One region of the Gordonia paraffinivorans genome, then DNA from elsewhere that is predicted to be linked to it. Evidence: riboswitches for the same ligand, from Rfam matches in the RefSeq annotation. Region 1 holds a riboswitch; each other region holds the start of a gene.

What was found. Region 1 has a riboswitch for cobalamin ahead of metE (5-methyltetrahydropteroyltriglutamate--homocysteine S-methyltransferase). Riboswitches for the same ligand answer to the same signal wherever they lie in the genome.
Region 2: it holds a riboswitch for cobalamin, as region 1 does, so the genes downstream of both, E1P53_RS16860 (FecCD family ABC transporter permease) here and metE (5-methyltetrahydropteroyltriglutamate--homocysteine S-methyltransferase) in region 1, are expected to answer to the same signal.
Region 3: it holds a riboswitch for cobalamin, as region 1 does, so the genes downstream of both, E1P53_RS19715 (CbtB domain-containing protein) here and metE (5-methyltetrahydropteroyltriglutamate--homocysteine S-methyltransferase) in region 1, are expected to answer to the same signal.

What each region holds. Positions count from the first base shown of each region.
Region 1 covers NZ_CAACYD010000007.1:956,986-960,639, reverse strand. The annotation lists gene E1P53_RS17390 (TetR/AcrR family transcriptional regulator) at 1-153, opposite strand, end outside; gene E1P53_RS17385 (oxygenase MpaB family protein) at 214-1,200, shown strand; cobalamin riboswitch at 1,353-1,523, shown strand; gene metE (5-methyltetrahydropteroyltriglutamate--homocysteine S-methyltransferase) at 1,688-3,654, shown strand, end outside.
Region 2 covers NZ_CAACYD010000007.1:838,982-842,635, reverse strand. The annotation lists gene E1P53_RS16870 (excalibur calcium-binding domain-containing protein) at 1-106, opposite strand, end outside; gene E1P53_RS16865 (L-lactate dehydrogenase) at 297-1,250, opposite strand; cobalamin riboswitch at 1,375-1,557, shown strand; gene E1P53_RS16860 (FecCD family ABC transporter permease) at 1,599-2,678, shown strand; gene E1P53_RS16855 (ABC transporter ATP-binding protein) at 2,678-3,523, shown strand; gene E1P53_RS16850 (ABC transporter substrate-binding protein) at 3,520-3,654, shown strand, end outside.
Region 3 covers NZ_CAACYD010000007.1:1,463,056-1,466,709, forward strand. The annotation lists gene E1P53_RS19710 (ATP-dependent helicase) at 1-985, opposite strand, end outside; cobalamin riboswitch at 999-1,186, shown strand; gene E1P53_RS19715 (CbtB domain-containing protein) at 1,224-1,481, shown strand; gene E1P53_RS19720 (CbtA family protein) at 1,509-2,336, shown strand; gene E1P53_RS19725 (histidine phosphatase family protein) at 2,362-2,868, shown strand; gene E1P53_RS19730 (acyl-CoA dehydrogenase family protein) at 3,004-3,654, shown strand, end outside.

The DNA of each region.
Region 1 (3,654 bases):
GCGACGGTAGACCGTCATGTGCGAGACGCCGGCCACAGCGGCGATGGCCTCGACGGAGGTCCGCTTGATCCCCTTGGCGAGGACCGACGACATCGCCGCGTCGAGGATCTTCTGTCCCGTGCGCTCCGCACGCGACATGCCCGGGGTCTTCACACAGACATCTTCCCAATGTTAGCGTCCAGCGCAACCACTAACATTTTACCCGGGGGAACGATGACCATCACCGACCAGCCGAAGCCCGTCGACACCCAGACGCGGACGTCGGCCGCCTCAGTCGATCTCACCGACCTGCCGCCGGCCGTGGAGCAGTTCCGGTGGCACCTGGGCAGCGTGCTCTTCGGATTCTTCGGCGCGTCGTTCTTCGACCAGGTCGCGCTGGAGCCCGTGGCCGCCGCGGTCGACCGCACGGGCCGCTTCGCCGACAACTTCGTCGATCGCGGACTCCGCAGCTTCGGCGCCGAACAGCTGGTGCTGTGGGGTGACGAGCGCACGCGGAACTCCTTCGCCGACCGGCTCAAGTTCCTGCATCGGGAGGTCCGCGGCGCCGGAGTGGGCGACTTCGCCCAGACGCGCTACAGCGCCCTGGATCCGACGTTGTGGAACTGGATCGCGATGAGCGCCATGATGGGTTACCTCCACAGCTTCACCCCGTGCACGGGCATCGCACTCACCCCGGACGAGGAGGAACTCGCCTACGCGCTCATGCTCGAGCGGTTCGGCGTGCTGCAGTTGCCCGGCAGGTCCTACGGACTCCCGCCCACGCTGGCCGATGCGCAGCGCTGGTACGACGACGTCGTCGCCGAACGCGTGCAGCCGAATCCGTTCCTCGACGAGGTCACCGAGGCGCTGACCCGACTGCCGCTGCCGACGATCGGCCTCCCGCCCGTGGTCCGGGCCGCCCTGACCCCCGTCTGGCTCGTCATCCGCCCGGTCGCCGGCCACGTGGTCAAGGTGTGCTCGTTCAGCATCATGCATCCCGGCGTCCGCGCGGCGACCCCGGTGCGACTCGGCCGTCGTGAACGCTGGGAGTTCCGGCTCTACCAGCGTCTGCTGCAGACCGCGTGGCGCCGACTTCCGCGTCGAATCGTGCTGACCCCCATGGCCTATCACGAGTACCGCCGCGAACGTCTGGCACAGACGTACCGATCGATCCAGCTGGACTCGTTCGCGCCGGAGTGCCCGGCGTCGGCAGGACGGTAGCCGGATCTCCCCGACGACTCGAAGAGTTGCATCCGCGGAGCCCGCAGCCGATTGACGACTGGCTTTCCGTGCGGCCCTCTGTCTAATGTTGAGTCCGCATGTGGTCCGCCGTGCCGAGAGAAATGGAGCCCCTACTCCCCGCACGGCGTCGAGTCCGCCGGCCAGTCCGGCGGACGAGAGGGAATCCGGTGCGAATCCGGAGCTGTCCCCGCAGCGGTATGCCGTAACGACCACCGTCAACAGCACTGAGCCCGCAGGGCTTGGGAAGCGACGGTCAGTAGGAATGCTCTTGTCGAGCAACGACGGCGAGCCCGAAGACCTGCCATGTGTACCGGGCGCGCCGCGTCCGGTGGCTCGCCGCCTCGAGGATTGGGCGCAGGTCGAACTGGCGTTGGTTCGTGCGCGTACGACGCACCCGGGGCTTCTTCGACTCTCCCCGAAATGGGCGGCGGTCCATCCGTTTCGTCCGTAGGAGAAGTCGACGACCATGTCCGACACCACCGGCCGCGCGTCAGCGGCACCATTCACCACAACCGTTCTCGGGACCGCGCGTATCGGACCGAGGCGCGAACTGAAGCGAGCCGTCGAAGGCTACTGGGCCGGCCGAACGAGCCGTGCCGAACTCGAGGAGACCGCCGCCGAACTCCGACGGGCCCAGTGGCGAGAGCTCGTCGACGCGGGCCACGACTCGGTCCCGGTGAACACCTTTTCCTATTATGACCAGGTCCTCGACACGGCGGTGATGCTCGACGCACTCCCCGATCGCTTCGCCGGTGCCGACGATCCGCTCGACCGCTACTTCGCGGCGGCGCGCGGCACCGCCGACATCGCGCCGCTGGAGATGACCAAGTGGTTCGACACCAACTATCACTATCTGGTGCCCGAGATCGGACCCTCCACCGCATTTCGGCTGCAGGCGGACAAGATCCTCGCCGAGGTCGCCGAGGCTCTCGAGGCGGGAGTGCCGGCGCGGCCGGTCGTCGTCGGTCCGGTCACTTTCCTCGCGCTGTCCAAACCGGTCGACGGAGCGGGCACGCCGCTCGGTCGCCTCGATGAGCTGGTCCCCTGCTACCGCGAGCTACTCGCTGAGCTCGCCGACGCCGGGGTGGGGTGGGTGCAGATCGATGAACCGATCCTTGTCACCGATTCCGCCGCAGATCTCGGGTCGATGGCGGAGAGGGTCTACACCTCGTTGGGGGCCGAGACCCACCGGCCGTCGATCGTCGTGGCCACCTACTTCGGCGACCCGGGATGCAGGCTCACCAGCCTGTCACGGACGCCGATCGAGGGCATAGCCGTCGATCTCATCGAGGGAAGCCTCGAGACCGTCTCCGGCACACCTGGTCTGGCGGACAAACTCCTCGTCGCCGGAGTCGTGGACGGCCGCAACGTCTGGCGCACAGATCTGGACAAGGCGCTCGGCACGCTGGGCACCCTCCTCGGTTCCGCCGGGTCGATCGCGGTGTCCACGTCGTGCTCGACCCTGCACGTCCCGTACACGCTGGCTGCCGAGGACGATCTCGACGCCGGACTGCGCGGCTGGCTCGCTTTTGCGTCGGAGAAGTTCCGAGAGGTGAGCGTGCTCGCAGGTGCCCTACGCGACGGACGCGCGGCGCACGCCGTCGCGTTCACCGAGTGCAAGACTGCACTCGCGAGTCGCGCGACAGATCCGAGGCTGCACAACCCAGCTGTCCGGGGGCGCCTCGCTGCCATCACCGTCCAGGACGCCACCCGTGCCCCTGCTCCCGAACGTGCTGCTGCACAACGAGAACGACTGGATCTTCCTGTCCTTCCCACCACCACGATCGGGTCCTACCCGCAGACGTCGGCGATCCGTCTGGCACGGGCCTCGCTGCGCGCGGGTGAGATCGATGCAGAGGAGTACCGGTCTCGGATGCGGTCGGAGATCGCCGATGTCATCGAGCTGCAGGAGTCGATCGGTCTCGACGTCCTGGTGCATGGTGAGCCCGAACGCAACGACATGGTGCAGTACTTCGCCGAGCAGCTCGACGGGTTCTTTGCGACTGCGAACGGCTGGGTGCAGTCGTACGGAACCCGGTGTGTCCGGCCGCCGATCCTGTTCGGGGACGTCTCGCGCCCCCAGCCGATGACGGTGGACTGGACCACGTATGCGCAGAGCCTCACCGACAAGCCGGTGAAGGGGATGCTGACCGGCCCGGTCACCATCCTCGCCTGGTCGTTCGTCCGCGACGACCAGCCGCTGTCGGAGTCGGCCTTCCAGATCGCCCTCGCGATACGCGACGAGACGATCGACCTCGAGAACGCCGGTGTCGGGATCATCCAGGTCGACGAACCCGCGCTGCGCGAGCTACTACCCCTCCGCGACGCCGACAAGCCCGAATACCTCGCGTGGGCCGTGCGGGCGTTTCGGCTCGCGACCTGCGGCGTCCGTGACGACACCCAGGTGCACACCCATCTCTGCTACTCCGAGTT
Region 2 (3,654 bases), 120 kb from region 1:
TCGGGTAGTCGGTCGCGGCCTGCGCCGGGGCGGCCACCGTCGGCGGCGCGATCATCAGCGCTCCCGCCGCCATAAAACCCAGCACCGTCTTCCGCACAACGCTCATCGTCGACCCTCTTCCACACCGATGCGATCAGGTAAAACCTACCGGCACGCGGCGGGCGGACCAGCATCGGAAGCGAGGATTGGTCCGGTCGAGTGACAGGCACCCGAGCCCACCCGAAGTCGAGGGTCGAGCCCACGATCGCGATGTCCAACCCGCGCGAGCGCACCAACCCGCGATCCTGTCGCCATCCCTACAACCCGAACCTCGCCTGCATCCGGCGCAGCGTCTCCGCCGACGCGAGCAGCCCCTCTCGCTCCTCGTCCGACAGCGGCACCTCGAGCCTGTTACGCGCACCGCCGCGATCGATCACGGTCGGCAGCGACAGGCACACGTCCTCGAGGCCGGGGAACCCGTCGGCGACCGTCGAGACGGGCATGACCCGGTGTTCGTCGCCGAGGACCGCCTCGACGATGCGCGTGGCCGCGAGTCCGATGGCGTAGTTGGTGGCGCCCTTGCCCTCGATGATCTTGTACGCGGCGTGCACCACCTCGTCTCGAATGGCCTCGCGCGCAGCGAAATCCATCGGCGGTCGACCGGGCAGCGGAGTCCACTGCGTCAGCGGGACCCCGCCGATCGTCGCCGACGACCACAGCGCGATCTCGGTGTCGCCGTGCTCGCCGACGATGTAGGCGTGCACGCTCTGCACGGCGACCCCGCAGTGGTCGGCGATCAGGAACCGCAGCCGCGACGAGTCGAGCACCGTTCCCGAACCGAACACCCGATTCGGCGGCAGCCCGCTGACCTCCAACGCCGCGCGCGTGACGACGTCGACGGGGTTGGTGACCATGAGATAGATCGCGTCTGGCGCAACCTCCAGGACCCGGGGCAGGATCGATCGCGTCAGGCCGATTGTGGCCTCGGCCAATTCGAGCCGCGACTGTCCCGGTTTCTGTTTGGCGCCGGCGGTCATCACGACGACGTCGGCACCTGCGCACACCGACATGTCGTCGGAGCCGACGACATCGGCGCGGGGCACGAACTCCAGACCGTGCGAGAGATCGAGGACCTCCGCGGCGACCTTCGCCGCGTTGACGTCCATGAGCGCGATGCTGCGCGCGACGCCACGGATCAGCGCGGAGTACGCGATCGCGGTGCCCACCGCACCCGCGCCGATGATCGCCAGCTTCGTCGGTCGTCCATTCATCGGGTCACCGTCCGCCTCGGTTCGCTTCGGGTCACATCGCCTCGTGGACACAAGGATAGGTGTCGTCGTCGTCCCGCGCCCGACGACCGCCTCGCCGGCGACGCCGCCCGGCGCCGGGGTTGGTACCCTCACCCTCGAGAGCGGTCGCACCCGCACCACGCGGAGGCAAGGGAACCTGGTGGGAATCCAGGACTGGCGCGCAGCGGTATGGGGGACGAACCCGACACACGGCCACTGGGGCAACCCGGGAAGGCGTCGGGTCCGGTCGAACCCGAGTCCGAATACCTGCCGCTCTCGACGAGTCCATCAGCGTCTCGCGCACAGACGCTCAGACCGAGGTGAGAACACGTGTCCCGTCCTCCCGACGGCACGACGCCGGTCGCCACCGCATTGTCGGTGCGGCGACTCCCGTCCGTGCCGCTTGCCCTGATCCTGTTGGCGCTCACGCTGGTGAGCATCACCCTGGCCACCGCGTTCGGCGCGGAGACCATCCCGATCGGAGAGGTCTGGCGCACCGTCGCCGGGCGTCTCCGCGGCGCCGAGGTCGACGCCGCGCATGCGGTCATCGTCTTCGATCTCCGGTTGCCACGGTCGATTCTCGCCGCGATCGTCGGCGGCGGCCTCGCACTCGCCGGTGCGCTGATGCAGGCACTGGTCCGCAACCCACTCGCCGAGCCTTACCTGTTGGGTGTGTCCGCCGGCGCCGCAGTCGGCGCGACCGTGGTCATCACGCTGGGTTCCCTTGCTGTGCTGGGAGTTTGGGCGCTCTCCGGCGGCGCGCTGCTCGGCTCGCTCGCGGCCTCGGTCGCGGTGTACGTCGTCGCCCGTGCGCAGGGAGGGCTGACACCGCTCCGGCTGATCCTGTCCGGGGTGGTGCTGTCGTCGGCGTTCATGGCGCTGTCGTCGCTGCTGGTCTTCACCGCCGCCGACCCGCACGCTGCCGACAACGTCATGTTCTGGATGCTCGGCAGCGTCGCCGGCGCGACCTGGGCAAAGGTGCAGATCGCGGGAGTGGTCGTCGTGGTCGCCGTGGTCGCGATGCTCGCGATCCACTCGTGGCTCGACGCCTACGCCGCGGGCACCGACACCGCGTCGTCCCTGGGGGTTCCGGTTCGCGGCGTCCGCAGCGCACTGTTCGCCGTCCAGGGAGTTCTGGTCGGGGTGATGGTCGCCGTTGCCGGCGGTATCGGCTTCGTCGGCCTCATCGTCCCCCACGCCGCACGCCTGCTCGCCGGCGCGACCCACCGGGCGATGCTCCCGGTCGCGGTCTGCGGTGGGGCACTGTTCCTGGTCTGGGTCGACGTGATCTCCCGGGTCGTGGCGTCACCCCGAGAGATGCCGCTCGGCATCGTGACCGGACTGATCGGCGCCCCGGTCTTCCTGTTCCTGATGGGTCGCCGCCAATACGTGTTCGGCGGGAGCGCCTGATGCCCCCGACCCGATTATCCGCGACCCGACCACCAGCACTGTCGCTTCACGCCCGGGCGGTCGGATGCAGACGCGGGTCCCGGATGATCCTGCGCGACGTGAACATCGACGTCCCGGCCCGCACCCGACTCGCGATCGTCGGCCCCAACGGCGCCGGTAAGTCCACCCTGCTCCGAACGCTGTGCGGGCTCGCATCGCCGGCGAGCGGACGGGTACTCGTCGACGACGACGACCTCGGCAGGCTTCCGGCGCGGCGGCGGGCCCGCTCGATCGCCGTCGTCGGGCAGGACGAGTTCCCCTCCGCGGAGCTGACCGTCGAGGAGGCCGTCGGGCTCGGGCGCACGCCCTACCGATCATCTTGGGCCACGGGCGATTCCGACGATGTCGCAGCCGTGCGCGACGCCCTGCGGGCGGTGGGTCTGGCCGGCTGGGAGCACAGGCCGTGCACCCAGTTGTCCGGTGGTGAACGGCACCGCGTCGTGCTGGCCCGTGCCCTCGCGCAGCAGACCCCGATCATCGTTCTCGACGAACCGACGAATCATCTCGACGCCGCGTGGCGCCTGCGCCTGATGCAGGTGCTCGACGACCTCGAGGCAACGGTGGTCGCGGCGATGCACGACCTCGACCTCGTACTCCGCCACTTCGACGCGGTCGCGGTCGTCGCCGACGGCGGGATCATCGCGCACGGACCACCGCTCGAGGTGCTCACATCCGAGTTGCTGGCCGCGGTCTTCGACGTGGCCGGCAGCGTCGTGCCCCATCCCGAGACGGGGCAGCCCCACCTACTCCTGAACTCGCCCATCGCGTCTGCCCGGCAGATGCTCGACATCGAGGAATCCCTGTGAAACCCACACTCCCCAGCACACTCATCACCGTCTCCGCTCTCACCGCGGCTCTCCTCGCCGGCTGCGGAACCGACAGCACCACAACATCGGCGAACACCGTCACGGTCACCAATTGCGGCGAACAGGTCAGC
Region 3 (3,654 bases), 510 kb from region 1:
GGTTGGCCTTCTGCTCGGCGGGCGAGCCGTGACGTTCGGCGTGGATCTCGTTGAGACGGGCGGTCAGCTTCTCGGCGAGCCGGCGCGAGTTCGCGAACACGATGGTCGCGCGGTTTGCCTCGATCTGGTCGACGATGGCGGCCTCGACGTAGGGCCACAGCGATCCCGCGGTCGGCGAGAACGCGTCGTCGAGTTCTGCGCCGGCACCCTCGGGACCCGGAGGCGGCGGGATGTTCGCCATGTCCTCGACGGGCACGTCGACGCGCAGGTCGAAGGTCTTCTCGGCCTTCGGCTTCACGACGGTGCACGGGGCGGCCCCGGACAGGAAGCCGGCCACCACCTCGGGCGGCCGCACCGTCGCCGACAGGCCGATGCGCTGCGCCGGCTTCTCGAGCAGCTCGTCGAGACGTTCGAGGGTGAGCGCGAGATGGGTGCCGCGCTTGGTCGAGGCGACGGCGTGCACCTCGTCGACGATGACCGCCTCGACGTCGGTGAGCGTCTCGCGCGCCGCCGACGTAAGCATCAGGTAGAGCGACTCCGGCGTGGTGATCAGGATGTCCGGCGGCGACTTGATCAAACTGCGGCGCTCGGCCGCCGGGGTGTCGCCGGAGCGGACGCCGACGGTGATGTTCGGCTCGGGCAGGTTCAGCTCCTGCGCGGCGCGCGTGATGCCGGTCAGCGGGGCGCGGAGGTTGCGCTCGACGTCGACCGCGAGCGCCTTCAGCGGCGAGATGTAGACGACGCGGGTACCGGTCCGTCTCGGCTCGGCGGCCCGCCCGGCGGCCTCGGCGGCGAGCCGGTCGAGGGCCCACAGGAATGCCGCGAGGGTCTTGCCGGAGCCCGTCGGTGCGATGACGAGGGTGTTCGCGCCGTCGGCGATGGAGGTCCACGCGCCCTTCTGCGCGGCGGTGGGCTTGGTGAAGGCGCTGGTGAACCACCGCCGGGTGGGGGCGGTGAAGCGGTCGAGCACCGAGGGGCGGGGCATCTCTCCACTATGTCTCACCGGTGCGACAGACGGCCGTATCGCGTGCGTATAAGGTCGACGTACGCCTGTACGGGGAATCCGGTGAGAATCCGGAGCGGTCGCGCCACTGTGAGCGACGACAACCGGACGCGGTCGGGAGTATCTCGACGGTGTCCGATGTCGACGCGAGCCAGGATGCCGTGCCGGCGGATGAGATCCACAACTCTCCGACGCGAGATCGGCGAAAGGACACCGACACATGACCATCGGAACCCCTGATCAGGGAATCCCCGTATCCGGCACGACAGCGGCCGCGGCCGCACCGCGGGCCATCGCGGTGCCGAACCTCTCCGCGGCGAGCGCCGCGCTCTGGCTGAGCCTCACCGTGCTGCTCGCCGCACTGGCCTACTACTTCCTCGGGTACGACCAGGGCGTGGTGTCGGTGTTCGGCGAGAACACCTACGTGCACGAGTTCGTGCACGACGCACGCCACTTCCTCGGCTTCCCCTGCCACTGAGCGACCGGCGGAAGGGGACAAGTTCACATGGAGAAGAAGTTCATCGGCGCGGGCCTGCTGTCGGGTCTGATCGCCGGCATCATCTCGTTCGTCTTCGCCCGGATGTTCATCGAACCGGTCGTGGGCAAGGCCATCGACTACGAGGGCGCGCGTTCGGAGGCCGAGGAGACCCTCGAACACGCCGCGGGCGGACACCACCACCACGGCGAGGAGGGTGAGGTCTTCACCCGCGCCATGCAGGAGAACCTCGGGGCCGGTGTCGGCACTCTGGTGTTCGCACTCTGCATGGGAGCGTTCTTCGCGGTCGCGTTCACGGTCCTGTGGTCCTACGTCGGCAGGCGGTACCCGGCGACCGACCCGCGCGCGGTCGCGGGCGCGCTCGGCGTGATCGGGTTCGTCGCCGTCTTCGGCGTGCCGTTCTTCGCCTACCCGGGCAATCCGCCCGCGGTCGGCGACGACGAGACCATCGGCGAGCGGACCGCGGCGTTCCTGACGATCACCGTGGCGTCTGTGGTGCTCGCCATCGCGGCCGTGGTGCTCGCGCTGTGGCTGCGACCGCGGATCGGCGGGCTCGTCTCGGGGATCGTCGGCACGGCGGCGTATCTGGTCGCCGTGGGCGTCACCATCGCGGTGCTGCCGTCGTTCCACGAGGTCCCCGAACCCCTGCGCGACGACGCCGGGCAGATCGTGTTCCCGGGATTCCCGGCCGACGTGGTGGGCGATTTCCGCGTGTACGCGATCGCCAACCAGGTCATCCTCTGGACCGTCCTGACGCTGACCTTCGCGGTGGCCCTCGGCGCGATGTCGCGTTCGAGGAGCGACGGGCGGACCGTCGTCGGCGCCGGTTCGAGGTGAGCGCGGCCGGGTGCACTCACCGCTGATGCAGATCATCACCGCCGGGCGCACCGGCCCCAACAGGTCGGTGCGCTTCGGCGGTGAGGCGCCGCTGGACGACCGGGGGCGCCGGGACGTCGTCGCGGTGGCAGGCGGCATCGAACCCGTCGTCGCCTGTGGGCCCGAGCCGGCGACCCTCGAGAGCGCCCGTCTCCTCGGCGCACCCGTCGAGCAGATCGTCGACGACGCGCTGCGCACCCTGGACGTGGGCGCATGGGCCGGCCTCGCGCCGGAACAGGTCCCGCCGCACCACCTCGCGGCCTGGTTCGCCGACCCCGGCGCGACACCGCACGGAGGGGAGAGCATCGCCGGCCTCGTCGATCGCCTCCACGCCTGGCGGGACCACATGATGGACGAGATCGCCGGCCGTGCGGTCGTCGTGGCCATGCCCGTCGCCCAGGCCCTGCTGTGCCGAGAGGCCTCCGACTACTTCCGGACCGAGGTCCGGCCGGCGGCCGTGTACCGGTGGCCCCGGGACCGTACCGGCGGGTGAGACGACGCACGGCGAAGACACGAAGAGACGGAATCGCCGTGATGTGCCTAGACATCGACAGTGACTCCTGACACAGTTGAACCGGCAAAGTGAAACGTGTTCCACCTCGGTGGCTACCGGTCTGGGAGAGTGACGATGTTCGAGTGGTCCGAAGAAGACCTGATGGTTCGGGATGCGCTGCGCGCGTTCATCGACAAGGAGATCCGGCCACATGTCGACGAGCTCGAGTCCGGCCAGCTCCCGCCCTACGACATCACCCGCAAGCTGCTGCAGACCTTCGGCGTCGACCAGATGGCCAAGGACGCGCTGGAGAAGGAACTCGCGGCCGAGGCCGCCGGGGAGAAGAAGGAGTCGTCCGGCGGCGGTGGCGGCGCCATGGGCGGCTCGATGTTCATGATGGTCAACATCGAACTGGCCGGCGTGTGTCTCGGCCTCGTCGCCTCGCTGGGCGTGAGCATGGGCCTGACCGCGTCGACGATCCGCAGCCGCGGCACCCTCGCACAGAAGAAGCGCTGGTTGCCGGAACTGGTGACGATGGAGAAGATCGGCGCCTGGGCCATCACCGAACCCGACTCGGGCTCGGATGCGCTGGGCGGCATGAAGACAACCGTGCGCCGCGACGGCGACGGTTACATCCTCAACGGTCAGAAGACCTTCATCACCAACGGCCCGTACGCCGACACCATCGTCGTGTTCGCCAAGCTCGACGACGGCAGCGACACCCCGATCCGCGACCGCAAGGTGCTCACCTTCGTCCTCGACAAGGGCATGCCCGGTCTCACGCAG